Regions from separate parts of the Rhodoflexus sp. genome, predicted to be linked through region 2. Evidence: riboswitches for the same ligand, from Rfam matches in the RefSeq annotation. Region 2 holds a riboswitch; the other holds the start of a gene.
The links. Region 2 has a riboswitch for S-adenosylmethionine ahead of ACWIP2_RS11115 (O-acetylhomoserine aminocarboxypropyltransferase/cysteine synthase family protein). Riboswitches for the same ligand answer to the same signal wherever they lie in the genome.
Positions count from the first base shown of each region.

Region 1: it holds a riboswitch for S-adenosylmethionine, as region 2 does, so the genes downstream of both, ACWIP2_RS12200 (TonB-dependent receptor) here and ACWIP2_RS11115 (O-acetylhomoserine aminocarboxypropyltransferase/cysteine synthase family protein) in region 2, are expected to answer to the same signal.

Region 1 covers NZ_JBRCHD010000053.1:99,782-116,181, forward strand. The annotation lists gene ACWIP2_RS12185 (DUF1838 family protein) at 1-17, opposite strand, end outside; gene ACWIP2_RS12190 (membrane or secreted protein) at 158-892, shown strand; gene ACWIP2_RS12195 (APC family permease) at 1,096-2,403, shown strand; SAM riboswitch class I at 2,632-2,729, shown strand; gene ACWIP2_RS12200 (TonB-dependent receptor) at 2,823-5,546, shown strand; gene fic (protein adenylyltransferase Fic) at 5,688-6,101, shown strand; gene ACWIP2_RS12210 (hypothetical protein) at 6,120-6,242, shown strand; gene ACWIP2_RS12215 (methylmalonyl-CoA mutase family protein) at 6,318-9,755, shown strand; gene ACWIP2_RS12220 (molybdenum cofactor biosynthesis protein MoaE) at 9,758-9,988, opposite strand; gene ACWIP2_RS12225 (RNA polymerase sigma factor) at 10,349-10,864, shown strand; gene ACWIP2_RS12230 (hypothetical protein) at 10,931-11,407, opposite strand; gene ACWIP2_RS12235 (lysophospholipid acyltransferase family protein) at 11,642-12,193, opposite strand; gene ACWIP2_RS12240 (NADH-quinone oxidoreductase subunit J family protein) at 12,197-12,691, opposite strand; gene ACWIP2_RS12245 (4Fe-4S binding protein) at 12,695-13,393, opposite strand; gene ACWIP2_RS12250 (ATP-binding protein) at 13,426-14,862, opposite strand; gene hisC (histidinol-phosphate transaminase) at 14,863-15,924, opposite strand; gene ACWIP2_RS12260 (aldehyde dehydrogenase (NADP(+))) at 15,994-16,400, opposite strand, start outside.
Region 2 covers NZ_JBRCHD010000048.1:22,527-38,926, forward strand. The annotation lists gene ACWIP2_RS11050 (ABC transporter permease) at 1-4, shown strand, start outside; gene ACWIP2_RS11055 (alpha/beta hydrolase) at 307-1,158, shown strand; gene aceA (isocitrate lyase) at 1,349-2,626, opposite strand; gene aceB (malate synthase A) at 2,684-4,276, opposite strand; gene ACWIP2_RS11070 (AAA family ATPase) at 4,597-5,907, shown strand; gene ACWIP2_RS11075 (RloB family protein) at 5,886-6,593, shown strand; gene ACWIP2_RS11080 (helix-turn-helix domain-containing protein) at 6,611-8,110, shown strand; gene ACWIP2_RS11085 (SDR family oxidoreductase) at 8,194-9,054, shown strand; gene ACWIP2_RS11090 (nucleotide pyrophosphohydrolase) at 9,068-9,394, opposite strand; gene dtd (D-aminoacyl-tRNA deacylase) at 9,400-9,852, opposite strand; gene surE (5'/3'-nucleotidase SurE) at 9,861-10,688, opposite strand; gene ACWIP2_RS11105 (MFS transporter) at 10,688-11,935, opposite strand; gene ACWIP2_RS11110 (shikimate kinase) at 12,037-12,561, shown strand; SAM riboswitch class I at 12,663-12,760, shown strand; gene ACWIP2_RS11115 (O-acetylhomoserine aminocarboxypropyltransferase/cysteine synthase family protein) at 13,014-14,336, shown strand; gene metX (homoserine O-acetyltransferase MetX) at 14,378-15,487, shown strand; gene ACWIP2_RS11125 (transglutaminase-like domain-containing protein) at 15,499-16,143, opposite strand.

The sequences.
Region 1 (16,400 bases), on a different contig from region 2:
AGTCCAATCGTTCTCATATTTCGTTTTTCTTGATATTAATTTGTTGATATGCACAAATTAGCCTACAAACGGCATAAAACCTCGTGGCAGCCTTTAAAAAATATGAACTCATGGAAATCGGCTATCTTTAACCCCTGTTTAACCAACCCTTAATCAAATGATGAAACATGTGAAATTATGGCTGACCGTTATCGGGATGCTGACAGTGGGTCTTGTGTATGCGCAGGATGCCCGCTTGAAAGGAACGTGGCGGGTGATGAATCCGCAAGGGATACCCGCAGGTGCTGAAGTTATCTATATGATGAGCGACAGTTATTTTGTTTCAGCTGCCTTCAACGAGCAGGACAAGCAGTTCATAGGCGTGTTGGGCGGCACGTATCGCATAGCAGGCGATCAGTTCATCGGAACGCTGGAGTTCAACTCAGCGGACTCTACGTTGGTTGGCAGCAACCGCTCATTTACTTTTTCAGTTGCTGCTGACGGCAAACAGATGAATATCATCACACCCGAAGGTAGTACAGAAACATGGACGAAAATAGACGATGGCGCTACTTCGCTGACAGGCTTATGGCGCTTTGCAGGCAGGGTAGATGCAGAAGGCAAAGAAACCCGTTCGCCGCGCAGCGCCCGCAAAACCATTAAGTTGCTGACAGGCGGCTACTTCGTTTGGGCAGCCATCAACACAGATACCAAGCAGTTCTTCGGCTGCGGCGGCGGTACTTATACTGTGCAAGACGGCAAATACACCGAAAATATCAAGTTTTTCAGCCGCGACAACAGCCGCGTAGGTGCAAGCCTGACTTTTGACTTTGAGATAAAAGACAAAGACTGGCATCACAAAGGCAAAAACAGCCGTGGTGAAGCCTTGTATGAAATCTGGGCAGTGGATTAATGGCACATCGCCCCTTGAAATGGTTGTTCGTGGGGACACTAATGCCGTGGTTTGTGTCCTCACAAACCACTTGCGTATGGGATGTCGTTCGTGAGGACACGAACAACGGTAATAGCAACAGAAAAAACCGTGTCAATCCGCGTCATCTGCCCCAATCCGTGTGCTATGTCGCTACGTAAACCAAACAAAATCAAATCATATAAGTGAGCAATAAAACCAATCAACCTATTGCGGGTAATATCGGAGTAATGACTGCAGGCTCGGTAGTAGTTGCCAATATGATTGGCACGGGCGTATTTACCAGCTTAGGTTTTCAGGCTGCCGACATAACCTCTGTTTTTGCACTGCTGATGCTCTGGCCAATTGGCGGATTAATTGCTTTCTGTGGTGCGCTTGCCTACGGCGAACTGGGTGCTGCTTCGCCCCGTTCGGGGGGTGAATACCACCTGCTGGGCGAAATTTACCACCCTGCCATTGGTTTTCTGGCGGGCTGGGTTTCAGCAACTGTCGGCTTTGCTGCACCAACTGCGCTGGCTGCCGTAGCGCTGGCAAAATACACGGCAGCAGTGTTTCCCGATTTGCCAACGACACACACGGCGGCAGCGGTTGTGGTTGCTTTTGCGCTCATACATTCGTACAGCGTTAAAGTAGGCAGCTATTTCCAAAACTTTTTCACGCTGCTCAAACTGCTCGTGGTTATGTTTTTTGTAGCGGCGATTGCTTTTGTGGAGCAGCCCGTTGAGTTCAGCCTCATGCCGCAGGCTTCGGATTGGGCTTGGCTGGCTTCTGCACCTTTTGCCGTTTCGCTCGTCTATGTGTCTTATGCCTACACGGGCTGGAACGCAGCCATCTACATCGCGGGCGAATTGCGCAACCCGCAGCGCGATTTGCCTGTTTCTCTCTTTGGCAGTACGCTTTTGGTAACGATGCTTTACACAGCTGTCAATTTTGTATTTCTTTATACCGTTCCAATTGCCGATTTGGCAGGAAAAATTGAAATTGGCTTTTTGGCAGGCACCTATATTTTCGGCTCTGCAATTGGCGACGTGCTTTCGCTGCTGATTGCGCTGCTGCTGCTTTCTACCGTTAGCGCGATGGTGTTCATTGGTCCGCGCATCCTTAAAGTCATGGGCGAAGACTATTCCTTCATGAGCGTTTTGGCAAAAGTCAGCGGCAGGCAGACTCCCGTTTATGCAACCATTTCCCAAACCGTCATTACACTGCTGTTTATCTACACGGCAAGTTTTGAGCAGGCGATGATGTACACAGGCTTTGTACTGATGATGCTGACTTCGCTGGCAGTGGCGGGGGTGTACGTACTTCGCTTGCGCCATCCGAACCGCCCTTTGCCGTACAAAATGTGGGGCTATCCTGTTACGCCTGCCGTTTTTCTGCTCGCCAATACGTGGATTCTTGGTTTTGTGGCTTATGAAAAGCCTTGGGAATCATTGATCAGCACACTGATTATGGTCGCAGGCTTGGCGATTTACTGGCTCAAAATGGGTAAGTAAGCAGTTTAAAACGCGCTTTAAAAATAGCTACCGCCAAGTCCGCTAAGTGTTTTTTTGATGGTCTTTCTCTTTGTGTACTTTGCGATTGAATCTTTGCGCACTCTGCGGTAAAAAAGAACGTGTTAATTTGACCAGTTATTGAAACCATTGCAAAAATCTGCCTAATTATTTTGGCGATCTATCATTTGTAACACTCCTTTGCAGCACTCAATTGTCAACCTGTCAATTGATTTATTAAGAAAGGGGGAGAGATTAGGCTCTGCGAACCCTTAGCAACCTGAAAATCAAGGTGCTAAATCCTAACCCGATTTTGGGAAAAATAAATTTAATTGTTGTTTTGCATGTTGAACAATTGTAAATTCCTGCTGTTTTTTCACAGTCGTCACTTATTCCACATTTTTACTTAATCACTTTCCCGCATGAGAAAAATTTTTTTCTTGCAGTTGGCGCTGCTATTGCTTTTGAGCAGTCCACTACTGGCACAACAACTAACCATTAAAGGCACTGTAACCGAATCGGGGAATTCTGAATCGCTCGCCGGCGTAAGCATTCGTATCAAAAATACGACGCAGGGCACTACAACCGCCGGCAACGGGCAGTATCAGATACGCGCCAAATCGGGCGATGTGCTGGTTTTCAGCTACATAGGCTATCAGACACAGGAAATCAGCGTGGGCAGCGAAACGACCATCAACGTGAGTCTTGCACCTGCCGACCGCATGATTCAGGACATCCAGATTGTAGGTTCGCGCAACATTAATCGCACCGAACTGAACACGACCGTTCCGGTAGATGTGATTGACATGGCAGCCCTGCAACAGGTCGTTCCGCAATACGACGTGAACCAGATTCTGACCTATCTGGCTCCTTCGTTCAATGCCAACCGTCAGTCGGCTTCGGACGGTACAGAACACATTGATCCTGCTTCGCTGCGCGGACTTGGCCCCGACCAGACCCTCGTGCTGATTAACGGCAAGCGCAGACATACCACTTCGTTGCTCAACAATCAGGGCACTTTCGGCAATGGCACGGTCGGTACTGACCTGAACTCCATCCCTGCCGCAGCGATTGAGCGCATTGAAATCCTGCGCGACGGCGCTTCGGCGCAATACGGCTCGGATGCCATTGCAGGCGTTATCAACATTGTACTGAAGAAAAATACAAACCTGCTCAACGTCAATGCTTCTTCGGGCATTACCTCGGCAGGCGACGGGCAGATGACGCAGTTCAACGCCAACTACGGCTTTGATATAGGCAAAAAAGGCGGCTACCTGAACATCACAGGCGAATATTACCACCGCGGGCAGACTAACCGCACCAACAACCACGACCTGATTATTTTTGACCAGTCCGCTTTGGGTAACTTTTTTGCCTATGTGTTTACAGACGACCCTGCCGCATCCCGTCGCTTTGACGACAACGAATTGGCGCGTCGCGGACTGACCCGCGATGATTTCAACTTCCGCGTGGGTGATGCGGCGATAGACAATGCCTCGCTGTTCTTCAATTTCAGCCTGCCGCTGGGCAATAGCAAAAATACCGAACTCTATGCTTTCAGTGGTTTGAACTATCGTCGGGGCAAGGGTAACGGTTTCCGCCGCCTGCCTTCGGAAACTAACCGCGTAGTACCTGAAATCTTCCCGCTTGGTTTCCAGCCCAGCACTTTGTCCAATATTTTTGATGGCTCATTGGCAGTAGGTTTGAAACACCGCTTCAACAGCGGTTGGTTGTTTGACCTGAGCAACACGCTGGGCAATAACCGCTTTGACTACACAGTGGACAATACGAACAATGCCTCGCTGCGTCAGGCAAGCCCTAAGCGCTTTGATGCGGGCGGTCATTCCTTTTTGCAAAACACGATGAACGCCGATTTGAGCCGCTTCTATGCAGGCGTTTTGAGTGGTTTGAACCTTGCTTTCGGCGCGGAATTCCGTCTGGAAAACTACCAAATTCGTGCAGGTGAAGAGGCTTCATGGCGCAATTATGCCTTAGTAACCCAACCTGACGGCACTACAACCAATCCAAGCGGTTTGGCAGGCGGTGCGCAGTCGTTCAATGGTTTTGCGCGCGCCGTTAATGCCAGCCGCAACAACGTGGCGCTGTATGCCGATGCGGAATTGGACATTAGCAAAAAATGGACAGTAGAGGCGGCAGCCCGTTTTGAAAATTACAGCGATTTCGGCGCAACTTTGAACGGCAAATTAGCGACCCGCTTCAACCTGACCAACAGCTTTGCGCTGCGTGGCGCTTTGAGCACAGGCTTCCGCGCTCCCTCGCTGCACCAGCAGTTTTTCACCTCCGTAACGACCGACATTTTGCCTAACGGACGTTTGGGCGAATCAGGATTTTTTGCCAACAACAGCCCGATTGCAGCAGCTTTGGGTATTCCAAAGTTGAAGCATGAAACCTCAGTGAATTACAGCGTAGGCGCAACCTTCAGCCCGATGGGTAATTTTAGCCTGACCATTGACGGTTACAGTACGCGCATCAACGACCGCGTGGTACTCACAGGCGGCTTCGGGCAAGATCCCTTCGGCGGCGATGTGCCTGAAATTCAGCGACTGCTGCTGCCTTTTGGCGCAGACGTAGCCCGATTTTTCACCAATGCGGTGAACGTACAGGTACAGGGCATTGATGCGGTGGCGCAATACCGCACTCCAATCGGCTCCGGCAAACTGGATTTGACGCTGGCAGCCAACTTCAACCGCATAGAAGTAGGCGATGAACTGAGTATTCCGCCCGCGCTGGTTGGTCAGGAAGACATTTATTTCAGCCCAGCGGAGCGCACCTTGATTGAGCGCAGCAATCCGCGCTCTAAAATCAATGCAGGAGTGGGCTATAATATCGGCAAGTTTGGTGTGTTGCTGCGCAATACCTACTTCGGCGAAGTTACGCGCAACGGCTTTCCCTTCGGCGAGGTGCAAGTACACAGCGGCAAATTGGTAACCGATCTTTCATTAGCTTACGAACTGTTGCCTTCGCTTTCGCTGACTATAGGCGCAAACAACCTCTTCAATGTATTCCCCGACGAGCAGATTTATCCGAACAGCTACTTCGGCGTATTCAAATACGCGCCCGTGCAGATGGGCATGGGTGGTGCGTTCTACTTCGCCCGCCTGAACTTCCGTCTGGCGAAAAAATAAGGCAGCAATTAAATTTCAGTGTATCAGCATTTTAAACATGGCGTTCTTTGTGGTCAAAAGCCATTCATCACAAAGAGCGCCATGCTCGAAACGGAAAATGCGCTAAGGTTGAATTTATTCTGGTATAATACGGCTCTAACCATGAAAAACATAGACAAGCAAAGCATCCAAAACGCGTACCGGCTGTTTGAGACAGGCGATATTGAGAAGATAGAGGTCGGGACTACTAAGGGGTTGCAGCAAATCCACACCTATCTTTTTGGCGGTTTGTATGACTTTGCAGGGCAAATTCGTACCCAAAATATTTCCAAAGGCGGCTTTCGCTTTGCTACGGCTTTGTATCTGAAAGAGGCGCTGGCAAAAATTGAACAAATGCCTGAAAATACTTTTGAGGAAATCATTGCCAAATATGTGGAAATGAACATCGCACACCCCTTTTTGGAGAGCAACGGCAGAGCGATGCGCATTTGGTTAGATATGCTATTGAAAAAAAGGCTCAAAAAAGTGGTGGATTGGCAATTTATCAGCAAGGAATTGTATTTGCAGGCAATGTAAAGAAGCCCCATCAACGATTTGGAACTGCGCGTGCTGCTTTCCGCCCATCTCACCGAAGAAATTAACAACAGAGAGATTATTCTTAAAGGTATTGAGCAGTCCTACCACTACGAAGGCTATCAAAAAGGCGAAGACGAATAAAGCGCTTGATGCCAAAGGCGCTTAGGTTCCATTCATTTTGGGTTAAATTTGCTTGACCAATAAACACCCAAATCCATGCTACCTTACCAACCCAAACACAAAATCCGCATAGTAACGGCAGCCTCTCTCTTTGACGGGCACGATGCCGCCATCAACCTCATGCGCCGCATGATGCAGGCGACGGGGGCGGAAGTGATTCACTTAGGACATAACCGCTCGGCGCGTGAAGTAGTGGAATGCGCCATTCAGGAAGATGTGCAAGCAATCGCTATTACATCGTATCAAGGCGGACACGTGGAGTATTTCAAATATATCTACGACCTGTTGCAGGAACGCGGCTGTGGTCATATCCGCATTTTTGGCGGCGGCGGCGGCACCATTCTGCCTACCGAAATAGAAGAACTGCACGCCTACGGCATCACACGCATTTACAGCCCCGACGACGGGCGGCAAATGGGCTTGCAGGGCATGATTAACGACCTGATGCAAAAGTCTGATTTTGACCCCTTGCAGGCTTCATGCTTCCTCACCGAAGGACATAAAGCCATTGACTGGAGCAATCCCGCGCACTTAGGCAGGCTCATCTCGCTGGCGGAAAATCATCCGGAGGTTTATGAAACAGTAACTGTTCGGCCGCGCGCCGATGTGCCTGTGCTGGGCATTACGGGAACAGGCGGCGCGGGTAAGTCCAGCATGGTGGACGAGTTGATTCGCCGTTTCCTTTATGAATACACCGACCGCAAACTGGCGATTATTTCTGTTGACCCTTCTAAGCGGAAAACGGGCGGCGCGCTGCTGGGCGACCGTATCCGCATGAACAGCGCCGACAATCCGCGTGTGTACATGCGTTCGCTGGCAACCCGTCAGAGCAATTTGGCGCTCAGTCGCCACGTGCAGCAGGCGATTGACATTTGCAAAGCCGCCAACTTTGATTTGGTGATTGTAGAAACTTCGGGCATCGGGCAGTCCGACACGGAAATTATTGAACACTCCGACGTGTCGCTCTACGTAATGACCAATGAATTTGGCGCGCAGACGCAATTGGAAAAAATTGACATGTTGGACTTTGCAGACCTGATTGCTATTAATAAATTTGACAAGCGCGGTTCATTAGATGCCCTGCGCGATGTGCGCAAGCAATACCGCCGCAACCACAACCTTTGGGATACGCCCGATGAGCAACTGCCCGTTTTCGGCACGATTGCCAGCCAGTTCAACGATGCCGGAACGAACTTGCTGTTCCGCAAAACGATGGGCAAACTGCGCGAACGCATGGAAAGCCGCGGCGTTTCGCTAAGTTGGATTCATGCCGATGCAAGCGACGGCGGCTCACCGCTCACTTCGCTGCCCAAGCCGATTATTCCGTCCGACCGCACGCGCTATCTGGCCGAAATTTGCGAAACGCTTGACCAATACAAGCAATTTGTCAAAGAACAAAGCGCAATTGCCCGCAAAATGTACCAATTGCACGGCGCAATCATACACTTGCGCGAAGGCATCGGACAGAAGCGCATTGACGTTACTGTAACCGAAGGCGAAGAAAAAAGCGCCGTTCGCGCCATTGAATACGTACAGGACGAACCCGACTATTTGAAAGATTTAATCGCTCAATACCAGACACTTAGCGAACGCTTAGACCCTGAATGTCGCCGTTTGCTGGAATCTTGGGAAGAGGTCAAAAAACGCTATCGCGCCGATAAGTACTACTTTCAGGTACGCGACAAAGTCATTGCGCAAGACCTTTACACAACCTCGCTTTCAGGGCTGAAAATCCCCAAAGTGGCGCTGCCTAAATACGAAGACTGGGGCGACATCCTCACTTGGCTGCTGACTGAAAACACGCCCGGATTTTTCCCCTATACGGCGGGCGTATTCCCGCTCAAACGCGAAGGCGAAGACCCAGCGCGTATGTTTGCAGGCGAAGGCGGACCGGAAAAAACCAATCGCCGTTTTCATTTTCTCTCGAAAGGAATGCCTGCCAAGCGACTTTCTACGGCGTTTGATTCGGTTACGCTCTACGGCGAAAACCCCGACCATCGCCCCGATATTTACGGCAAAATAGGCAACTCCGGCGTGAGCGTCGCTACGCTGGACGACGCAAAGAAACTCTACTCCGGCTTCGACCTCTGCCACCCTGCCACTTCGGTTTCCATGACCATCAACGGTCCTGCGCCCGCTATTTTGGCTATGTTTCTCAATACCGCTATTGACCAGCAATGCGAAATTTATATCCGCAAAAACGGTTTGCTACAAGAAGTGCAGCAAAAACTCAAAGCCACTGAAACGGCTTATCAGGGCAGCCTGCCCGAAGGCAACGACGGTTTGGGGCTGTTGTTGCTCGGCACGACGGGCGACCGCGTGCTGCCGCGTGAAGTTTACGACCAAATCAAAGCCGATACGCTCCGTCAAGTGCGCGGCACGGTGCAAGCCGACATCCTCAAAGAAGACCAAGCGCAAAACACCTGTATTTTCAGCACAGAGTTCGCCCTGCGCATGATGGGCGACATCCAGCAGTATTTTGTGGACAATAAAGTGCAGAATTTTTATTCTGTATCTATCAGCGGCTACCACATCGCCGAAGCGGGCGCAAACCCTATCAGCCAGTTGGCCTTTACGCTTTCCAACGGTTTTACTTATGTGGAATATTACCTGAGCCGCGGCATGCACATTGACGATTTTGCGCCTAACTTGTCGTTCTTCTTCTCCAACGGCATGGATCCCGAATATTCGGTGCTGGGTCGCGTGGCGCGTCGCATTTGGGCAAAAGCCATCAAATACAAATACAAAGGCAACGAACGCAGCCAGAAACTGAAATACCACATTCAGACTTCGGGACGTAGTTTGCATGCGCAGGAAATCGCTTTCAACGACATCCGCACGACCTTGCAGGCATTGTACGCGCTGTACGACAACTGCAACAGTTTGCACACCAACGCCTACGACGAAGCGATCACCACGCCGACAGAGGAAAGCGTGCGCCGCGCGCTGGCTATTCAGTTGATTATCAACAAAGAACTGGGACTGAACAAGAACGAAAACCCACTGCAAGGCTCGTTCATCATTGAAGAACTGACCGATTTGGTGGAAGAAGCGGTGATGCAAGAATTCCGTGCCATTTCGGAACGCGGCGGCGTTTTGGGAGCGATGGAGCGCATGTACCAGCGCAGCAAAATTCAGGAGGAAAGCATGTATTACGAAACCCTGAAACACAGCGGCAAACTGCCGATTATTGGGGTGAATACTTTCCTTGATCCGAACGGCTCGCCGACGATTATCCCTGCCGAAGTGCGCCGCTCAACCGCCGAAGAAAAGGAGTACGCCATCCGTTCGCTGCGCAGTTTTGAAGCTACTTATGCCGAAGACGGCAAGCAGGCGCTGCGCCGATTGCAGGAAACGGCGCTTGCAGGCGAAAATATCTTTGAATCGCTGATGGAAGCCGTCAAAACGTGCAGTCTGGGGCAAATTTCTTCTGCTCTCTACGAAGTAGGCGGCAAGTATCGCCGCAATATGTAGGTTTATGGATGGGCAGCGATCCACACAGCGCCGCCCTCAAAATGCTCCTTTTTCCAGATAGGAACGGTCGCTTTGAGTGTATCAATGATAGAACGACAGGCTTCAAAAGCCTCTTTGCGATGCGGGGTGGCAACGGCAACGACTACAGCCACCTCGCCAATCGCTAACGGATTCGTGGGGTGAACCATCGCGAATTTGCTAATCGTCCATTGTTGCGCTGTTGCGTAAGCTATTTTTTTTTCATTTCACTGAGTGACATTGGTGCATAGGCTTCGTATTCCGGATGCGTAACCTGTCTGGTAGCATTGAACCTGTTTTACATCAGCATATCATAAACGGCGTGTTTTATCATACTACCTTTACTCATCATGCAATTCACAACGATTGGGTAGCGTCTATCGCGCAATTTCATCACCTAAAGGCGGTTACAGAATAGCGCGTAGCATACAAGGTGTAAAAGCGATAACGGATACTTTTTAACGATTGGTTGCTCATTTGAGATTTTGTTAAGGTAATTCTTTTAAAAACTTAAACAAGCTCTTGCATTTGTGTTTAAGGATTGCTATATTTGCTTAAACAAAAAAATCACAGCCATGACAGCATCAGAATTTAGCCATTCAATTAAGGATATGACTTCATCGCTGAAGCCGTTTGCGATGAAACTTACTAAGGATGCAGAAGAAGCGAACGACCTATTGCAGGAAACGATGCTGAAAGCCTTCATCAACCGTGAGAAATTTGCAGAGGGTACTAACCTTAAGGCATGGCTTTATACAATCATGAAAAACACGTTTATTACGAACTATCAGCGATTAGTTCGTCGTAATACATTTATTGATTCTACCGATAACCTTCACTACCTCAATTCTTCGGCAAACATTACGCATAACCTTGCTTTTTCTGCCTTTATGATGTCAGACATGAACAAGGCTATTGATAACTTAGATGAGGCATATAGGGTACCTTTTGTGATGCACTTTCGTGGTTTTAAATACCATGAGATTGCAGACAAGTTGCAGATTCCGATTGGAACGGTAAAGAATCGCATTCACATTGCCCGTAAAGAGTTGAAAAACAAGCTTAGCGTATATGCAACAAATATGAATTAGTCTTATTTTAACCAGCTGTAGTGAGGAAACCCGATATTATGTATCGGGCTTCCTTTTATCTTCACTTTACTGCTTATCAGGTGCATCGTCGCTTTTCTTCTCACCAAAAAAGCGATTTTTCAATCCAGCAAAAGCTTCCTGAACGTCTTCTTTGAATTCGTCTAATTCTTCGCGGATTTCTTTCATCAATTCGCCGCTCTTTACTTTGGCGATTTTTTCGTCAAATTCCTGACGCAACTCTGCAAAGGTCTCTCTTACTTCGTCGTCCGCATCGTCTGCCAGTTCTTTTACGCGACTTTTAATGGAGGCAAAGGTGTCCATTGCTTTTTTCTTGTACTCCTCGCGGGTGGCTTCATCAGCCATTTTAGCGCGAATCTCGTCTAATTCTTCCTGAATTTCTTTTGCTACTTCGCTGCCTTTTTCTTGTAGGATACCCAAAATAGCTTTGGCATCATCCATCAACTTATTGAAATCAAATTTGCCTTGCTCCTGTTTTGGTGTTTCAGAAGGCACTAATGAAGTATTTGGAGGTGTGTCGCTCATGGCGTTTGTTTGGATTTAGTTTACAGGAAATGATTAATTGGGTAAATTAAAATGTATCGCACTCTTGAAGGTGCGTGTTGATTATTTACTGAATGTCAATTACTTACATAGCCTAAAGAGCGTGCGTTGCACGTCGCTTACAGTTTGCTGAACTACTTAATAGTCAGGTTGCATAAAGCATTTTAACAAATATAGCAAATGTTTTGCCCACAGGCAAATGAATAAATGGTTAAGTTAGTCTGCTGTGCGATACTTGTCGGGATATTTCGGCGTAACATTTTTGTAAAATGCCTTGATTTCTTTCATATCTGCCTCAATGTCGCCTGTCGGATAGAATACTTTTCCAAAGCCCGCCTCCTTTTTGGCATAGTCCAAGTAGCCCAGAATAATAGGTACGCCTGCTGCTTCTGCCACGCGATAGAAGCCTGTTTTCCACTCTTTGACGGCTTGGCGCGTACCTTCGGGCGGAATGAGCAGGTAGAGTTGCTCATGTTGGGTAAATAAATTGACCATGTACTCCACCAGATTATTGTTTTTGCTTCTATCCACGGCGATGCCGCCCGTTGCCCGCATCAGGATGCCCAGCGGAAAACTGAACAGCTGCTTTTTTCCCAAAAAACGAACCGGCAGATTGAGCGTATAAAAAACTGACAGCGCAATCGGATAATCGTAGTTGGTGGTGTGTGGCGCAGCTACTACCACGCATTTTTTAATATCGGGGGGAATGGTTCCTTTGATTGTCCAGCCAATGCTGCGGAAGTACCATTTAGCGATTTGCGCAATCATCTGTCAGTCGGTGTTGTTTTGTGATGCAATATACACGCTTGCTACCAATGCCAACAGCAGCAGCATCGCCAGCGTTTCCAGCGGAAGTACGTAATCGGTAAGCAGGGCAGTTCCCAATGCTACAATGGAAGGCGGCTCTGCCTTTTGCGGCAGTTGCGAGACATGTAGCCCCAGCCGAACCAATGCAGCCAGCAAAGCAATGCTCAAAACAGCAGCGATGCCTTGGTATTGGTGCGACGAAGTAGCAGGTCGCCCGTCTTTTTCTGAGGTAAACATCAAACCAAAAACAAGGATGATCAGGATGCCACCGGCATAGACCATGATTTGCGCCGCTGCGACAAACTCTGCACCTGCCAACGCGTAAATGCCTGCCAATGAGAGAAATACCATCATCAAGGCAAGGGCGGCACGCATCAGATTGCTTGTGAAAAGCACATACAGCGCGGCGCTAACTGCCATCAGGGCAAGGGGATAGAACAGCAGTCCGTTGTTTTCCATGCGTTACGATTCGGCAGGTGGTGGCGTGGGTGGTTTTTTTATCACTAACTTAGGCTTTACTGCGGGTTTAGGGGAAGGCGCTGCGCCTTCTGTGGCAGTTTTCACACTCGGCGTTTCTTTGGCAAGCGCTGCCGATTGTTTGGCGGCTGCTTTGGCTGCTTCCCGTTCGGCGGCTTCGGCGCGCCGCTGCGCCGCTTCTTCTGCCGTCATGTCGGAAAATTTAAAGTTGAGTTCTTCCAAATTAAATACGCTGAAATCGTATTCAGGGGTCATTGTCAGACATTCAGTCGGGCAAACGGTGGTGCAAAGTCCGCAGAAGCAGCATTTTGCCATGTCAATATCAAACTTTGCTGCATAAAGGCGGATAGGCGTGCCGTCAGAGGTAGTACCAATGGCTTCGGGCGCTTTAATTGCCTCAATATCAATGCAATTGACCGGACAAATTTTGGCACACTTGTCGCAAACGATGCAGTCGTCTATCTGGTTGTGCAACTTATAACGCCCGTTGTCGGGCACGGGCAACCGCTCTTTGGGATATTGCAGCGTGATAATGCTTTGTTCCTGATGGAAATACTGCGCATCGCTTACGGGCAGCGTTCCCTGTCGCGGCTTGCGGATAGCATCGCGCAAGTGCCTGCCTGTGAGGCAGATACCTTTCCAGAGGGTTTGGGCTGCGGTGATGATATTTTGGAAGTAAGACATGACAGGCGTAAAAGTAGTGTGCGTTGCTGTTTCTACAACAACAAAAACCAGTTAAAAGGCAACTGAATGATATTTTCTTTCCATGCGGGCACATCAGTACCGCCTGATACTAATAGCCCGTAGCGGGCAGGAACGGCACGTACCTGTGCAGCCGTTGTTTTATGCGTACCGACTTCCAGCACCAGCGGACGGTCGCGCGTTTCAATGACAAAATCGGGGTTAGCTGTCGCGCTGCCGGTGGTAAATGAGATGATGCTGCCCGGCAAAATTCTTTTCAGATACATCATCACAACATCTTCCAGCAATTTACTGCGATACTGTTCGGGCAGTGTTTGTCCATAAAGCGTGTACAGCAGCGCACGACGCAGTGAGGGCGACATGAAAAACGCCTTTTTATTTTTTGCAATCCTGGTGTCAAGCCCACCAAAAGGCAGCAGCACATGCATCAGTTCAGCTTTGACAAGCAAATCCAGCAGTTCAAGAACAGCCTGTTGCTTGATGCCGATAATGCCTGCCAGCTTTTCAGGATTCACCTCATCAGAGCCTGCCAGCCGCAACATCAGTTTTTCTATCTTACTCAAATCGCCGTAGGCAGGTTTGAGCATCGGAATATCTTCATAAATGATGCGTTTGAGCAAATCAAGGATGCTTTGATGAACAGCATCCAGATCATCATAAAACAGCAGATTGGGAAAATTCAGGTAGTTGATATACCGTTCCGGCAGGTCTGGTAATTGCAACCGCCAGGAATTGATAACAGACTGCATTTTGTCCTGAATATCAGCAAGTTGCTGATGACATGCCTGTGCATTTTCACTGTAAAAAATGATTTCTCTGAGTTGGTCGGAAAACTGCTTTTCGGGCAGGGACAGCCCCAAAGCAGGCTGCATTGCATCCTGAACGATCAGCAACTCGCTGAAACTGTACGGGAACACGCGTTGCAGGTACATTCGCCTTGACAAATCTGCTGTGCTGTTAAGCAGCAGGGCAGACGAACCTGTGCAAAGAATGAATGCCGTTCTTGCTTCGTCGTACAAAATTTTCAGCGTTTGTGCCCATTGCTCATCGTCCTGCACCTCATCAAAGAGCAAGATAATCGGCGATGTCAGCTCATTAAACCGCTTTTGAATAATCTGTTGCTGAAAGGCTTCCAGAGCGGTAAACAAACTGATTCCCAGATTTTTAAGTGTATTGACATTAAAGAAATAAACCTGCTGCCGATAGCTGTTGCTGATGTGGTTTGCCATTTGCCAGAGCAGCGTAGTTTTTCCCACGCCGCGCAGCCCGGTCAGGCTGATCAGGCGGGGTTCGGTGCCTTTGGCAAAGAAATCATCGGCATACTTTTGCAAACGCGCATATACCTGTCTTGCAGGGTAGCGCATGTGCGTAATAGGGTGCATCAGTCGCCCTGCCATTACCGATGGTGTGGCAAGCGTATTGGCAAGGTAATATTTCAGGATGTCATCCATCTACACAAACTGCTGAATCGCGGCGACCAGTTGGCGGTTTTCTTCGGCAGTGCCTACGGTGATGCGCAGACAGCCTTCGCAAAGCGCCAGCTTAGAGCGGTCGCGCACAATGACCTTCTTTTGCGTCAGGAAATCGTACAATTCCTTAGGGCGCGGGGTTTTTACCAATAAAAAGTTGGCATCGGAAGGGTACACATGCGACACTTGCGGCAGACTTTTCAGGGTTTCAGCCAGCATTTCGCGCTGTCGCAGGGTTTCGGCTAACATTTCGCGGAAAACATCAGTTCGGTTCAGCCCCGCCAAGGCCAGTTGCTGCGTTACGCCGTTGATGTTGTACGGCGGCTTAATTTTGTTCAAAACGCCAATCAGTTCGGGGGAGGCGAACGCCATGCCCAGCCGCAAAGCAGCCAGTCCCCAAGCCTTAGAGAAAGTTTGCAACACGACCAGATTGGGATAAACTTCCAGCGACTTGACAAAACTCGGCTGTGTGGTAAAGTCAATATATGCCTCGTCCACCACTACCAGTCCGTGGAAGTGTTCCAACAAGTAGCGGATGTCGTCCACCGCCATGTTGTTGGCTGTCGGGTTGTTGGGTGAGCAAACAAAAATGAGTTTGGTGTGCCAGTCCACTGCTTCCATAATCGCCTGCGGTTGCAGTTGGAAGTCGGCGGTGAGCGGCACTTGGCGCACTTCCACGCAGTTGATTTCCGCGCTTACCTCATACATGCCGTAGGTAGGTGGGCAAATGATGACGTTATCCAAATACGGCTCGCAAAAAGCGCGATAGAGCAAGTCAATCGCCTCATCGCTGCCGTTGCCCAGAAAAATCTGTTCGGGGCGGCAATGTTTCAACTCGGCAATTTTGGCTTTCAGTTCGTGCTGATAGGGGTCGGGATAGCGGTTGAAAGGCTGCTCGGTAACCGAACCGAAAGCGTTTTCGTTGGCATCCAGAAATACGCCCTCTTTGCCGCTGTACTCATCGCGGGCGGAGGAATAGGGTTTCAACCCCGCAATATGCGGTCGCAATAATTTGCTGATAGTGAATGTATTAGCTTCTGTCATTTTTAAGACTGAGAGTATGCTTTTAACCTGACAGGTTTCCAAAGCCTGTCAGGTTTTGAGAATATCCCGCTACCGCAAAGATAGCGGCAACAAGGCTTCGGGGCAATTTTGAAAGGCGACGGGGCGCAGGAAGCGGCGCATCGCATCGGCGCCAACCGAACCAAACCGCGTATCGGTGGTGGCGGGGAACGGGCCACCGTGTTGCATTGCCGGCGATACTTCCACACCCGTAGGTACGCCGTTGAAAATCAGCCGACCCGCTTTTTCCATCATGGCAAACAAGCGGTTGCGGCGGGCTGTTAGTTCCTGTTCTTCGCCAAAAATGGAACAAGTAAGTTGTCCTTCCAACTGCGCCAGACATTGCCACATTTCGCTTTCATTTTGACAAACAACGGCTATGCTGCAAGGGCCGAAAATTTCATCAGCGAAAATCGGGTTTTCTGTGAACCGCCTCCCGCTGATTTTCAGCAAAGTAG
Region 2 (16,400 bases):
GTAGGTTCACAACACGAGTTTTGAGCTATAATACCATTATGAATTGCATGATGGGGCCAATCGAGGCTATCCAAAAAGGATGAATGTAGCACAGATGTTGATCTATAGCTGTTTGATTATCAAGTGATTAACAAATCACATACTAAAGTCCCTGTTACTTTTGGGACAGTCTCACGAAGCACAAAAAGGGGAGCAGGGATGATTTCCATGTTACCAATGCCTACGGGATAAAATCTTCGTGGTACATGATTCATTTCAGTGTTACCTTGCAGCAAATGGAAATTCATCAACCTGACTGAAGTGGCTATGGAAACGTGGCAAATCATCCTCTTACTGATCCTGAGCTATATTTCGATCAATATTATTGCTTTTCGGATACAAGAGCGTTTTTTGTTTCGCCCTGAAAAATTGCCGCAGCATTTTAAGTACAAATACGATTTTCCCTTCGAAGAACTTTTTTTTGACATAGAACCGGGCGTTCGGATTAATGGACTGAAATTCACATCCTTACAGGAAGGTCAGCCCAAAGGATTGATTATGTATTTCCATGGCAACAGCCGAAGCATCAAAGGTTGGGGAAAATACTCGACCGATTTTACGCAACATGGCTACGACGTTGTGATGATTGATTATCGAGGCTTTGGCAAAAGCATCGGGCGGCGCAGCGAGGAAGCCCTGAAGAAAGACGCGCAGTTTGTCTATGACCAACTAAAAGCAGATTATCCCGAAAGTCGTATTCTGGTCTATGGGCGCTCGATTGGATCGGGATTTGCTACCAAACTGGCTTCTGCCAACCACCCGCGCATGCTGATTTTGGATGCGCCTTACTATAGCATGAGCCGCGTGGCTAAGCGCTACCTGCCGTTTCTACCGATTCCATGGATTTTGCGCTACCCGATCCGTACCTACACGTGGATTAAGTACGTTAAGTGTCCGATCAAGATTCTACACGGAACCCATGACCGTTTGATTCCATTTAAACAAAGTGTTGATTTACAAAAACTCATGCCGCATCAAATAGAGCTTTTTGCCATTAAAAGCGGCGGACATAATAATTTACCGCTTTTTAAGCAATATCACGATGCGATGCATAAAATTTTGACTGAAGCGGAACACTTATCCGACGATCGTTTCGATATTCGCCCTGACTTATTCTGATATTAGGGAGTATTTGGCAAAATGTAATGATCGTTTGCCTGTTCATAAATAAACATAGCAGGCCTGAAAGACCTGCCATGTTTCAGGCAACTGATTGATGATGATTTGCATCTCACTCTTTTGTAAATAGTGTAAGATACTACTCGTCTAAAATCGGTCTGTTTATATGCTATGCAATTCACATGCGGATTTAGAACTGGGCCTCTTCTGTGGAACCTTTCAGAGCCTGAGTAGAGGCTTGTCCATTCATTACAGTATTCTGAACAGCATCAAAGTAGCCCGTACCAACAAACGCTTGATGCTTAACAGCGCGGAAACCTTCAGCGCTTAGTGCAAACTCTTTTTGCTGTAATTCAGAGTAGCCCGCCATGCCTTTGTCGCGGTAGGCGCTTGCCAATTCAAACATACTTGCATTGAGCGAGTGGAAACCTGCCAGCGTGATGAACTGAAACTTATAGCCCATTTCGGCGATTTTTTCGCGGAAGGTAAGCATCTCTTCGTAGCTCAGTTTGGAAGCCCAGTTGAAAGACGGTGAGCAATTGTAGGCCAATAGTTTTCCGGGATACCGTGCGCGGATCGCCTCTGCAAATTCGCGTGCCTCGCCCAGATCCGGATGAGAAGTTTCACACCAGATTAGGTCGGCAAAAGGTGCATAGGACAGTCCGCGACTGATCGCTTGCTCAATGCCGTTGCGGACTTTGTAGAAGCCCTCTATGGTGCGCTGGCCGTAGATAAACGGACGATCGCGCTCGTCTATATCACTGGTGATCAGATTGGCAGCATCCGCATCGGTACGGGCAATCAAAAGGGTTGGTACACCCATTACATCGGCTGCCAGCCTTGCTGCTACGAGTTTATCTACTGCTTCGCGGGTCGGAACCAATACTTTACCGCCTAAATGCCCGCATTTTTTGGCACTGGAGAGCTGATCTTCGAAGTGTACGCCTGAGGCGCCGGCCTCAATCATGGCTTTCATCAATTCAAAAGCATTCAGATTGCCACCAAAACCGGCTTCCGCATCTGCCACAATGGGCGCAAGCCAATACTTATCGTTGTTGCCTTCCAATGTCGCGATCTGATCGGCGCGGAGCAAGGCGTTGTTAATTCTTTTGACTACCATCGGCACTGAGTTGGCCGGATAAAGACTTTGGTCCGGGTACATTTCGCCTGCCAAATTGGCATCTGCCGCAACCTGCCAGCCGCTTAGGTAAATCGCTTTCAAACCTGCTTGCACTTGCTGGACAGCCTGATTGCCTGTCAGCGCACCAAGCGCAGCTACGTAATTTTCGCTGTGCAATAGATTCCAGAGGCGTTCCGCGCCCATGCGAGCGATCGAATACTCCAAAGTAAAACTGCCTTGCAGATTGATTACTTCTTCTGCTGTGTAAGGACGTTCGATGCCTTTCCAGCGTGGGTTGATTGTCCAATCAGTTACTAATTGACTGATGCGTTCTTGTTTGTTTTGCATGATTGACAAAAAATTTACTTAATGAAAATGTATTTTAGATGAATCTGTGTGCTTGTGTTAAGCCAGTAGTTGGTAAGCCCGAATGGTCAGAAAATCTTCAAATTCGTTGGAAAGCACCTGCTGATCAAGCAATTCGGCAGCAGTGATGAGTTTATCGGCAAAAGTTTCAGGGTATTGTCTTATCAGTTCTTCCAAGATTTGCGCCCGCAAGTTGCGGTAAGTTGCTTCATCGAACAGTTCGCCATTTACGGAAATACGGTGATGCAGCCATTGCCATAGTTGCGCACGTGAGATTTCAGCGGTAGCGGCATCCTCCATCAGGTTGTTAATCGCTACAGCGCCCTGTCCTTTGAGCCAATAGGCTGTGTAGAGGATACCCACGTGGATATTAGTTTTGATGCCTTGTAAAGTAATTTGACCTGGCGTTGCCTGCGCATCGAGCAGTTGATCGGCTGTAACGGCAACATCTTCGCGCAGACGGTTTTTCTGGTGCGGTTGCTCGCCAAGTATGCGGTTAAATACTTCTTCTGCAATCGGTACAAGTCCGGGGTGTGCTACCCATGTGCCGTCGTAGCCTTGCTGCGCCTCGCGCTCCTTATCGGCTCGAACATTGGCAAATGCACGTGCATTGATAGTCTCGTCCTTGCTGGGAATAAACGCCGCCATACCCCCGATAGCGTGTGCGCCGCGCTTGTGGCAGGTAGCAACGAGCAACTCTGCATAAGCCCGCATAAAAGGAACAGTCATCGTAATATCGGAGCGATCGGGCAGCAGAAAAGCGCGATGCCGATGAAATTTTTTGATAAAACTGAATATATAATCCCAGCGACCGGCATTCAATCCCGCCATGTGTTCGCGGAGTTCGTAAATAATTTCATCCATTTCAAAAGCTGCTGTAATGGTTTCGATCAGTACAGTCGCCTTGATCGTGCCATGTGGGATGCGCAGGTAGTTCTCCGCTGCGGTAAATACATCGTTCCAAAGTCTTGCCTCGCGATGGCTTTCTAACTTAGGCAGGTAGAAATAAGGACCTGAGCCGCGGGATAGCAGTTCATGTGCGTTATGGAAAATATACAAACCAAAGTCAAATAGCGAGGCTGAAATAGGTTCATTGTTGATGCGCAGGTGCTTTTCGACCAGATGCCAGCCACGTGGACGCACTTTGAGCACGGCAGTTTGTTCCTTGAGTTCGTACAACTTGCCTTCGGGCGAACGGAAATCAATGGTCTTGCGTACAGCGTCATACAGGTTAATTTGTCCTTCAAGGCAGTTTTCCCATGTCGGGCCGTTAGCATCCTCAAAATCTGCCATGAAAATTTTTGCACCTGAATTGAGTGCATTAATCACCATTTTACGATCTACGGGGCCGGTAATTTCAACGCGGCGATTTTGCAGGTCGGCAGGAATGGGTGCTACCTGCCAATCGCCTTGACGAATGTGTTCAGTTTCGGGTAAGAAGTCTGGCAACTCGCCTCGATTAAAAGACGCTTGCCGTTCCTTGCGGTGGGCGAGCAGATCCTTGCGACGCGTATTGAAACTCTCGTGCAAATGGTGTAAAAACTCTAGTGCTGTGGGGCTGAGGATTTCCTCCTGTTGCGGCGTTACGGGCGCTAAAAATTGAATGGCGGTATCTGTCTGCATGGCTTCCATATCCTGTTGGTGTCTGATGTAATTGATGATACAAACTTACAAAAGAGAAAAACACAAGTCAAGCGAATTTTCGCAAAATAAATTTTTTCGCAAAATGATTTTTTTAAGCGAAAGGCATCAGGGAGGTCTCAGAGCGGGTATTGCGCTGCTTGAAAAGCCCAAAAATTTTTTTAGCTTTACCGAAATTCTTTTTTTGAGCGAAAATTCGCTGGAATGTTGTGTGGTGTGATCAGGTCAAGCAAAGTATTTAATGAACTGGCGTAGTTCTTTATATTTCAAGCGAACTTGTGTATTTTTACAAAAAAGCCACATTTTAAGCCATGTTGATTGAATTTAGAGTTGCTAACTACCGTTCCGTAGGTGAGGAGCAGATTATTAGTCTGCTTCCGGCGCGGCAACAGCAGGAATATCCGCAGAATATCTTTCACGCAGGTCGCTTTGAAGCATTGAATGCGGTTGCTTTGTATGGCGCTAACGGTAGCGGAAAAAGTAATCTGCTAAAAGCAATTGGCCTGCTGGAGCGTCTTGTCAAGTATTCAGCCAAAGACTCGTCAACTGTAAAGTTGCCCTACGACCCTTTCTTGCTGCGCCAAGGCTGGCAGGAGCGCCCGTGTACCTTAGAAATTACTTTTGTTATTCCGCCTTCACGCTATCGTTACGGGCTGATTTTCAAGGCTGATGCGGTGGAACAGGAATGGCTTTTTCGTAAAACAACAGGGCGCGAAGTGCTGCTGTTTCAACGTGAGGGTGAGACGATTGACATTAAGCACGGGTTCAAAGGCAATAAGTCAGTGATTAATATTGCTGTTGATGCCACCCGCGCCAATGGTCTGTTCCTTTCAACAGCCGATATGATGAACGTAGAAGAGGCTGTCAAAATTATGAGCTGGTTTCGCCATCTGGTAAGCATTGACAGTTTGCAGCTTGCCAACAATCCTACGACATTAAATCTACTGCAACAGGCTGATTATCAGACGCTCATTCGGCATTACTTGCAAAAAGTCGGCGTAGGGCTGGCAGATATTGAACTTACAGGAGCGTCTGATGAAAATAAGGATAATTTACGAAAGCCAATACCGATACAAACCCTTACGCCCAAAGTACAAGCTGCACATAAGTTATATGCAGAAAATGGCAAGCCGACAGCTAACCTGCTTCGCTGGGATTTTGATGAGCGGGAATCTGCCGGAACAAAGAAAGCCTTTCATCTGAGCGGGCCTGTACTGTGGACGCTGTTGAATGGGGGCGTACTGATAGCCGATGAAATAGAAGCAACATTGCACCCGCTAATGACCCTGCAAATCATTGAACTGTTTCTGAATCCTGCAACCAATCCCCGACGGGCACAACTGATTTTTGCCACACACGATACCAACCTGCTCAGCTACGCACATCTGCGCCGCGATCAAATTTATTTTGTAGAAAAAAACGACTGGGAAAGCAGCGAAATATATGCACTTTCCGATTTTATCTATTACACAGATAAGCAAGGCAGCGCAAAGCCTTCCAAAGAACGCATGGATGCCAATAAAGAAAAGCGCTACATGGAAGGGCGCTATGGCGCAGTGCCGCTGCTGGGTAAATTTCAAGAACTTATTCGGCAGATGCAATGGCAAAAAGAGGCAAGCTAACAGGTAAGGAAGCGCGCAGTGAGATCAGTCGTCCTATTCGCTGGCGCAAGTACAAGCATTTTATGCTGATTATTTGCGAAGACCAGAAAACAGAACCTGCTTATTTTGAGCGTTTTACTTTACTTTTTCCACCTGAAACAGTTTTTATCAGGACAGTAGGTACAGGCAGGAAGACCAAAGGCATTGTAGAACAGGCAATCCGCGAGCGAAACCTGCTACATGAGGAAGCTAAAAAAGAAGCAGATGAGGTTTGGCTTGTATTTGACAAAGATGATGAAGGTAATAACCCAACTACGTTGCAAAATTTTGAGGAGGCGTGGGGTAATGCGATTGCTGAAAATTTGAATCTTGCATTTAGCAATGAGGTGTTTGAATTATGGCTGCTGCTACACGTAGCAGATGTAGCCCCCGATCATCCGATAGGCAGGCAAGAAGTTTATCTGCGTTTACAGGAAACTATACGGCAGTACCTTAGTTACGATAAGTTTGAGTATGTTCATGGCAACCTTACTATTTTGGACATAATAGAGGCAATAGGCAATGAAACGGAAGCTATTCGGCGTGCGCAGTTATTGGAAAACTTTCATCAAAAAGCAGGAAATAAGCCACTGCAAGCCAATCCGGGTACAATGGTGTACCGGCTGATAATTCAGTTGAGAGACCTCATTGCATGGTATAATGAATAAAACTAACGAAAAACTCTATGTCCCGTCCTCCTATCCGCGAATCGGCAGTTAAGCTACTTTTTGGTTTGAAAATCAGACAGTTGCGCAGTGAAAAAAATATTTCTCAAAGCGAACTTGCCGAAAAGGCAGGCCTTTCGGTATCGTATCTCAACGAAATCGAGAAAGGAAAAAAGCTGCCTAAAATTGAAAAGATTGCCCAGTTGGCAGATAGCCTCGGCGTAAGCTACGACTGGTTGGTTTCACTTCAGACCCAAAAGAGTCTCAAACCTGTCGCCGAATTGCTGCGCACCAACTTGCTGGAAGAGTTGCCGCTGGATTTTTTTGGGATAGATAAGTCTCAACTATTTGACATTCTGTCGGTTGCGCCTGTAAAACTCAATGCCTTTATCAACACCATCATTGAAATCAGCCGCAACTACGGCATGAAGGTAGAGCATATTTACTTCTCGGCGCTGCGCTCCTACCAAGAAATGCACGAAAATTATTTTGACGATATCGAGCAACAGGTAGAAGCCTTTAAAAAGCAACATGCAATTCATCATTTCCCGCTGTGTGCGCAAGAGCTGATCCGTATTCTCAGCGATGCGTACAACTATCGCATCGAGGAAAATGGGCTTTCACAACAGCCTGAATTACAAGAACTTCGTTCGGTAACATTGAAGGGTAAACAGCCGCGGCTGTTGCTCAACAAAGACCTAAGCGAGACGCAAAAATGCTTTATTCTGGGGCGCGAGCTGGGCTTTCAGTTTATGAAAATCACGGATCGCTCTTATACTACCTCGTGGGTAGAGGTAAACTCTTTTGATCAGGCAGTCAATAATTTTAAAGGGTCATATTTTAGTTGCGCACTTTTTTTACCTCGCGAAGAGTTTCTGGCAGATCTGCGAGCCGTTTTTCAGTCCAAAGCCTTTCAGCCTGAGCTACTGCTGCAACTGTTGGATAAATACCAAGTTGCCCCAGAGTTGTTTTACCACCGATTGACCAATTTATTGCCGCGTTTTTTTGGGTTGCATGAGCTGTTTTTCCTCCGTTTCAACAATCGGGCAGGTACAGACCTCTACGATTTGAGCAAAGAACTGCATCTCTCAGGTTTGCAAGCACCTCACGCATCTATGCTCAACGAGCATTACTGTCGTCGTTGGGTGTCCATTCAGGTCATTCAGGACTTGCGGGCAAAGCTACAGGCAGGCGAGGCGGACGTATTGTGCAAGGCGCAGCGCTCCAAATACTACGGGCTTGAAAAAGAGTACCTGATTCTGAGTATGGCAAAGCCTTCGTTTAAAGGTTCGCCTATAATTCACAGCGTTTCGATTGGCTTGCTTGTCAATGATGCGCTTAAGAAGAGTATTCGCTTTTGGAACGATCCAGCAATTCCCATCCGCTTAGTAGGTGAAACCTGCGAGCGATGTATTGCTACGGACTGCGAGTCGCGGGCAGCCGAACCGACGATCCGCCGTCAGGAGCAGCGCATCGCTAATCTGAAAGCAGCCCTTGAAACCTTGCAGCGCGAGGATTAGAAACAACTCTTTTCATTTTGCCGCCGCGATACTTGCTAAAAGCCTTCGGTTGTTTTAACTTGTTGGCTGATATATATCGGCTTATGGAAAATAAAATCAGCATCGTAACGGGCGCTAATTCGGGTATTGGCAAAGTAACAGCCATCGCACTTGCCAAACGCGGGGATAGGGTTGTGATGATGTGCCGCAACCTTGCAAAGGCAAATGCAGCCCGCGATGCAATCATCAACCTTTCGGGCAACGACAAAGTGGAGGTTATTCAGGTAGATTTTGCCTCACAGCAGCAGATTCGGAAGGCGGCTGCGCAGTTCCTTGCCCGTTACGATCGCTTAGATGTGCTGGTCAATAATGCAGGGTTTCTGGCTTCCGACAAGCGACAACTGACTGAAGACGGCATAGAAACAACTTTTGCGGTCAATCATTTGGGCTATTTTATGCTGACAGGATTGCTAATGCCTGCCTTGGAAAAAGCTGCTGCCCAGAACGGAGAGGCACGGGTAGTATGCGTGGCTTCCGAAGCACATCGCTATGCTCCTTTTAGTTTGGAAAATCTACAAATGGAACGTGGATATAGTGGTATAAAAGCCTATTGCGTCTCTAAGTTGTGCAATATTATCTTTACGGCAGAACTTGCCAGAAAAACGGCAGGAAAAAATATTACAGCCAATTCGCTTCATCCCGGGGCTGTTAACTCAGGTTTTGCAGGTGATACTTCGGGCTGGTTCGCGTGGCTGTTCAAAATTGCCAAACCTTTCCTGATCAGCGAGGAAGAAGGTGCTGAAACCTCAATCTATCTGGCTACTTCGCCCGATGTCAAAGGCATCAGCGGTGGCTACTTCTATAAAAAACGAATGCGACGAAATATGATTGCCGCTGCTACAGACGCGCAAATTGCCCGCCGACTTTGGGAAATGAGTGAACAACTGACCGGCGTTCGATATTAAATGAAAAGACTGTTTATTGCAGCTTTTCGTTTTCCTTGTGGCGGGTTGCATCGCGTTTGGTTTTTTTGTCCATGCGCCGTTGGAAGGCTTCGGTCAGGTCTATTCCCGTCTGATTGGCTAAGCAAATTAATACAAAAAGTACATCTGCCATCTCTTCGCCCAAATCTACTTCTTGATCGGATGCTTTGAACGACTGTTCGCCATATTTTCGAGCCATGATGCGGGCCACTTCGCCGACTTCCTCCATCAATATGGCAGTGTTGGTCAGTTCGTTGAAGTAGCGCACACCGATCGTGCTGATCCATTCATCAACAATTTTTTGGGCTTCCCGGATGGTCATAAGAACTATTTTTTATTTTTGGAATCAATGATGATCGTTACGGGGCCGTCGTTGAGCAGGCGCACTTTCATATCAGCGCCAAAAATACCCGTTTCAATTTTTTTACCGGTCAGTTGTTGCAAGCGGGCAATCATTGCCTCGTAAAGTGGAATAGCCACAGGCGGTGGGGCAGCCTCTATGAACGAGGGACGATTGCCTTTTTTGGTGCTTGCATGCAGCGTAAACTGGCTGATAAGCAAGATGTTACCATCAATATCTGCCAGTGCGCGGTTCATTTTTCCCTCCTCGTCGCTAAAAATACGCAGCCCGGCAATTTTTCCTGCCAGCCATTCTACGTCTTCGGTGGTATCGTTGTTGGCAATGCCCAGCAGCACCAGAAAGCCTGTTGCAATCTGCCCGTGTACATGTCCTTCTATGGTTACAGAGGCTTCTGTAACGCGTTGCACAACAGCAATCATCAGTAGCATCAGAAGTTATCGTAGTGTTCTTTGATAATGCGAGGCGCTGTTTCGCGCAAGATATCCCACTCGTAGTTAAGCGTCGCCATCGCATGATGCGCCGTCAGGTCGAAGAGGCAGGGCACTACTGAGACATAATTATGTGCAATTGCCCACTCGTCGGTATCTTCGCCTTTATCGGGATTTTCAAAACTACCTGCCAGCCACAGGTATTTTCTGCCGTAGGGATCAGTTCGTTCGTCAAACTCTTCCTTCCAGCGGGCTTTTGCCTGACGGCAGATCTTGATGCCTTTGATCTCTTCTTCCTGTTTTCTTGGAAAATTGACATTGAGTGCTGTTCCGCGTGGCAGCCCTGTCTTGAGCACTTGCTGTGCGATCGAGGTTACATAGGGGATGACATGGCTAAAGTCGGCATCTTTGCTAAAATCGCAGAGCGAAAAGCCGATGGCAGGCATTCCTTCGATCGCGGCTTCGATCGCGGCCGACATCGTACCCGAATAGAGAATGCTGATAGAAGTATTGCTGCCGTGGTTAATGCCGCTAACGACAAGGTCAGGGGTTCTATCCTTAAGGATGTAATACTTTGCCAGTTTGATGCAATCGGCTGGAGTTCCCGAACTTTCGTAAGACTCTACGCCCTCAAAAACAGATGATCTGTAGATTTTGAGCGGCGAGTGGATCGTGATGGCGTGTCCCATGCCCGACTGCGGGCTGTTGGGCGCTACTACCAGCAGATCGCCCAGCGGACGCATGGCTTCTACCAGTACGCTGATACCTTTGGCTGTAATGCCGTCATCGTTAGAAATTAGTATAAGAGGTCTGTCAGATTCTTTCATTAGGCAGCTGATGAAGTGCTTCTTCTTAAATCGTAGATAAATAATGTACTCAAAACCACTGTGATAGCCAATGGGATCACCATACTTCCCAAAAGTACGACAGGATCGAACAGTTTGTTCATTTGGTTAAAAAGTAATCTGCCTGCAATTGCACCTATAACCGTAACAACAGTAATTAGACCCAAGATGTGTCCGCGCCTTTCAATGGGGGAGTGGAAGGTTGCAATGCCTACCAATACAGGGCCAATGCTTCCCGTAGTAAAAGAGAGTACCAATATTAGCAACATAGGTGTTGGCAGATCGGGCATCGAGTCTATTGTACTAGTGGGCTGAAAATCAAACATACTAACAGCAAAAATCATAATGATGATAATGCTTATCAATAGTTTGGTAATCAGAATAGCCTGTAAAGGAAAATAATGTACCAGCGCAGCAGTAATCAAACGACTGCTGATGATAGAGGCAATTAATAGGATCGTATATTGCCATACCAGCGTATCGCTTAGTTGTAAAAAACTCGCATTGTAGTAGCTCATCCATGCAAAAATAAAAGTATTAACTATGATAATAAGCCCAAGACAAAATGCCATCAGTGCAATAAGTGTACGCGATAAGGTACTCAAAATATTGGGAAGACTCATAACAACAGCCTTGAACTGATTTCCCGATATAGGAGAGGGCTTGCCAAACTCGTAACGATCTTTCATAAAAAAGACCAAAGCCCCGAGTGCCAGGCAGGCGATACCAGATACTAAATATAACTGATGCAGTTCGAGTTGTTGTGCATAAATCATTGCACCCGAGAGCAATACAGTAAGCATTACACCCGACATGTAGGCAGTTTCTAAGTGGCAGATATCGGAAAGCAAACCTTCCTCCCTGCTATTTTGCAGCGATAGTTCATAAGCAAAGCAAAGGCGAAAAATGCCAAATATGAAACCGACAACTATATAAAGCGACCAGAATGTCCATGAACCGGGTACTGCAAAGGCAAACAAAGAAGCTACTGCGAGCGATAAAAAGCCTGCCAATAGGATCTTGCGCAGATTTATGCTTGTAACAAGCGAAGCTACCAGCACGCCGCCTACCAGGCCTGCCAACTCTCTGTACAAGGTTACATTGCGGATGCTACTGCTATCTATATCGTACTGATAAGCAGCCACACTGATAAAAATAGCCGAAAAAACCAGCGTTGCTACTACAGCATAAGACCAATATAGTAGATTCTTTAGTCTGACTTCATTCATGGGACTATCCGACAAGACAACAAAGCAAATGTATCAATTTTCTCTCAGAAACCCATTTGTGTTGTATATTGCCAACCAAAAGTTAAACCCTTACAATACGAATGATTCCTTCGCGTATCTATTTGATTGGTATGCCCGGATCGGGCAAAACAACTTTAGGTAAACAATTAGCCGGCAAAATTGCATACCACTTCGTTGATCTGGACGATTTGATTGCAGAACAGGCACAAATGAGCATTGCCGATATTTTTGCACAAAAAGGTGAAGCGTATTTTCGCGAGCTTGAGAAAGAGGCTTTGCATAGCACTTTTAAAATGTCGCGTACCATAGTTGCCACCGGAGGCGGAACACCCTGCTTTTTCGATAACATGGAGCAGATTAATACTCATGGGTTAGCAGTTTTTATTAATGTACCGCTTTCATTAATTGCAGGTAGGATTGAACGCCAGCAACAAGAGCGCCCGCTGCTCGCCTCTGAAAGCGCTGAGCATATCTTAGAAAAACTCAAGGAGTTGTATCAAAAACGATTCCCGTATTATGATCAGGCAGAAGTAGCCATTAGCGGGCTGGATCTGAACGCCGACTACATCTACAACAAGATCCACAAATACCTTTCCGAGCAATAAAAAAAGAGACTGTACATTTTTTTCAAAAAAACGCCTGCAAAGTTTGGAGTTTAGAAAAGCACTTTATTACTTTGCTATATCAGTCAATTGCTCGTGCAATTGATTTATACAGAAAGGGGGAGAGACTAGGCTCGATGAACCCTTAGCAACCTGAATCATTCAAGGTGCTAATTCCTAACCCAAAAGGGGAATATAAATTGATTGCTACTTATGAACACACAGAGCATTAATTCCACAAATTCACATCCTCATTCATTTGCAGCTTTGTCTGTGAATTATCCCTTCACTAACAGATCTTTTGCCAACACATTCGCTCAAATGTGTTGTTGTTACTGTTGTTAGTCCTCCTGTTGTTTTGCTGATCCTTTGGGGTTGATACACCGCTTCGGTTGGTGTGTATTACTATCTTTTATGCAAATTTTATACATTCCATCTTAATTTATTAACAAACCATGTCAAAATCACTTCATTTCGAGACATTACAGCTCCATGCCGGACAAGAAATTGATCCCACAACACGCTCTAGAGCTGTACCGATCTATCAGACTACTTCCTATGTGTTCAAAGATGCTGAACACGGGGCTAATCTGTTTGCGCTCAAAGAGTTTGGCAACATCTACACCCGTTTGATGAATCCTACTACCGACGTATTTGAGAAACGCGTAGCCGCTTTGGAGGGCGGCGTAGCTGCTTTGGCGGTAGGTTCGGGGCAGGCAGCGCAGTTTATCGCACTTAATAATATTTTGCAGGCAGGCGATAATTTTGTCAGCAGCCCCTATTTATATGGCGGCACTTACAACCAATTCAAAGTAGCCTTCAAAAGATTGGGTATTACAGTTAAATTTGCCAACAGCGATAGTGCAGAAGATTTAGAAGCGCAGATAGATGCTAATTCTAAAGCTATTTATGTTGAAACGATTGGCAATGGCGCATTCAGCGTGCCTGATTTTGATCGCGTAGCGGCTTTGGCACGTAAATACGATCTACCGCTGATTGTTGATAATACTTTTGGTGCGGGCGGATACTTGTTCCGTCCGATTGAGCACGGAGCTAACGTTGTAGTAGCCTCTGCCACTAAGTGGATCGGCGGGCATGGTACGAGCATCGGCGGCGTTATCGTTGACGGCGGTAACTACAACTGGGGCAACGGCAAGTTCCCACAGTTTTCAGAACCTGCTGAAGGCTACCATGGATTGAATTTCTGGGAGGTGTTTGGTAGCGAAGGCCCGTTTGGCAACATTGCTTTTATCATTCGCGCAAGGGTAGAGGGGCTGCGCGACTTCGGACCCGCGCTGAGTCCTTTCAATTCCTTCCTGCTGTTGCAAGGTTTGGAAACGCTTTCGCTGCGTGTAGATCGCACAGTAGATAATGCGCTCAAAATCGCACGTTGGTTAGAGGCGCATCCTGAGGTGATTGCTGTTAACTATCCCGGACTGGCGAGCAGTCCTTTCCACCAGATAGCCCGTAAGTACTTCAAGAAAGGCTTTGGCGGCGTACTGACTTTCACCTTGCGCGGCGATCGCGAACGGGCGGCAGCATTTGTCAACAGCCTGCAACTGATCAGCCATCTGGCCAACGTAGGAGATGCCAAAACGCTGATTATTCACCCTGCTTCAACTACCCACCAGCAACTCTCTGATAAAGAGCAGTTAGCAGCAGGCATACAGCCTACTTTGTTGCGTCTTTCTGTCGGTATCGAGCACGTAGATGACATCATCGGCGATATTGAGCAGGCACTTGCAAAAATTACAGAACCGGAAGGCGCTTTAGTATAATCATCTATCAACCAAACGCAGAGAGGGCGGGGTTTGCAAAAATGGATAAGGCGAGGCAAACCTCCGCACTCCACGCGCTCAATACAGATCATGCAGCTATGGAAAACAAGACCTCCATGCGTATTTTTGAATATAATCAGCCTTTTGTCTTAGAGCAGGGGGCAGTGTTGCCACAATTACAATTGGCTTATACTACGCTTGGCACACTCAATCAGACACAGGACAATGTCATTTGGGTTTGCCATGCGCTGACAGGCAATTCCGATGCTGCCGACTGGTGGGCAGGTCTGATAGGCGAGGGGCGTTTTTACGATCCGCAGGAGTATTTTATTGTCTGTGCTAACGTGATTGGTTCGTGCTATGGCAGTACCGGACCGCTTTCCATCAATCCGGCAACGGGCAAGCATTACTATGCAGACTTTCCCGAAGTAACGATTCGCGACATGGTGCGCGCGCACGATTTACTTCGCAAACACTTGAATATCAAGCAAATACATACTTGCATAGGCGGATCGCTCGGTGGGCAACAGGCGCTTGAGTGGGCGATTATCCAGCCTGCGCTCATCCGTCATTTAGTAATGCTGGCTTCTAATGCCTATCATTCGCCATGGGGAATCGCATTCAACGAAGCGCAACGCATGGCTATTTATGCCGATCCAACGTGGAAAGAGGCGCAGCCTGACGCAGGTCGAAATGGGTTGAAGGCAGCCCGTGCTATCGCACTGCTGTCGTATCGCAACTATAAGGCTTACCAACTGCGCCAAAGCGAAAGCTCGAACGAAAAGTTTACTGATTTCAGAGCAGCAAGCTACATGCAATACCAGGGCGAAAAACTGATCAAGCGCTTCAATGTGATTGCCTATTTGCGCCTTTCGCGGGCGATGGACAGCCACAACATAGCACGGGGACGCGCCGATATTGCCGATGTACTGGCAGGAGTTCGTGCCAAAACATTGGTTGTAGGCATCTCTTCCGATATCCTGTTTCCGCCTGAAGAGCAGCAGTTCATGGCTCGTCTGATTCCTGATGCAGGCTATGCCGAAATAGATTCCGTTTACGGACACGATGGTTTTCTGGTAGAATACGAGCAAATTACTTCACTGTTAGTATCTTTCTACAAAAGAAAACCGCTACTGAGGGTAGCGGCGTAATCAACTAAGGCTTATTCTGTCGAGATGATCAATTGCTCAATATCTTCGGTAAATAGTTTGGGGTAGTGTTTGCGCCACTCGCCAATCATTTGCTCGAAGGGCAGATCATCGAAAGACCCGTAGTCGTGCAGGTATTCCATGAAGCGGTTGCCATCGCGACTAAATTGCTGAAAGACAGAGTCTTCTTTTCCATTAAATTCTAGCGGATCTACGTTCAGTTTTTCGCAAAGTGCTGCATTAAAGGCGGGGGTGGCTTTCACCCATCGTCCCTCTAAGTAGAGTTCTGTATAGCCGTGAAAAACCAGCACGTTAGTTCCCAGCACTTTTTCCAATTTTTCCGTTCCGATATGATTGGTCACATTAGCAAAACCCAGCCTTGAAGGAATACCGATGGCCCGGGCTGTTGCTGCCAGAATAGTAGCCTTGTCTATACAATGTCCTTCGGCTTGCTGCACCTGTGCGCTAGCCCGAAAATCTTCGGGCTGCATGGAAATCTTGTGCGGATTATAGCGGAAGCCGTCGCGAACAGTGTAGTAGAGTCGCACTGCTTTTTCAGTAGCAGTTGTATCTTCTGAAAAATCAATAGCTGCCACAAAAGACCGGATAGCTTCGCTCGTATGGTCTATGAAGTAGGTGCTTCTAAGATATTGTTCCATGTTATACTAAAATAAGTCAGATACCATGCAGTTTTTATACCGTAGGAATGGCATATGGTTAGCGTTGAAATTATCCCTGCCCCTTTTTCTGTTCCTTAGGAGCTGTATTGGTAATTGGTGAAGCTCTTAATCGAACAATGGAAGAAGAGGACAATGGTTGTAGATTTACCCATCATGCAATTCATATATGGTATTAGTTGCATGTTGAGGTGAATGACTGAAAAGGCATACAAGCATAAGCCATCAGACTCATGCTT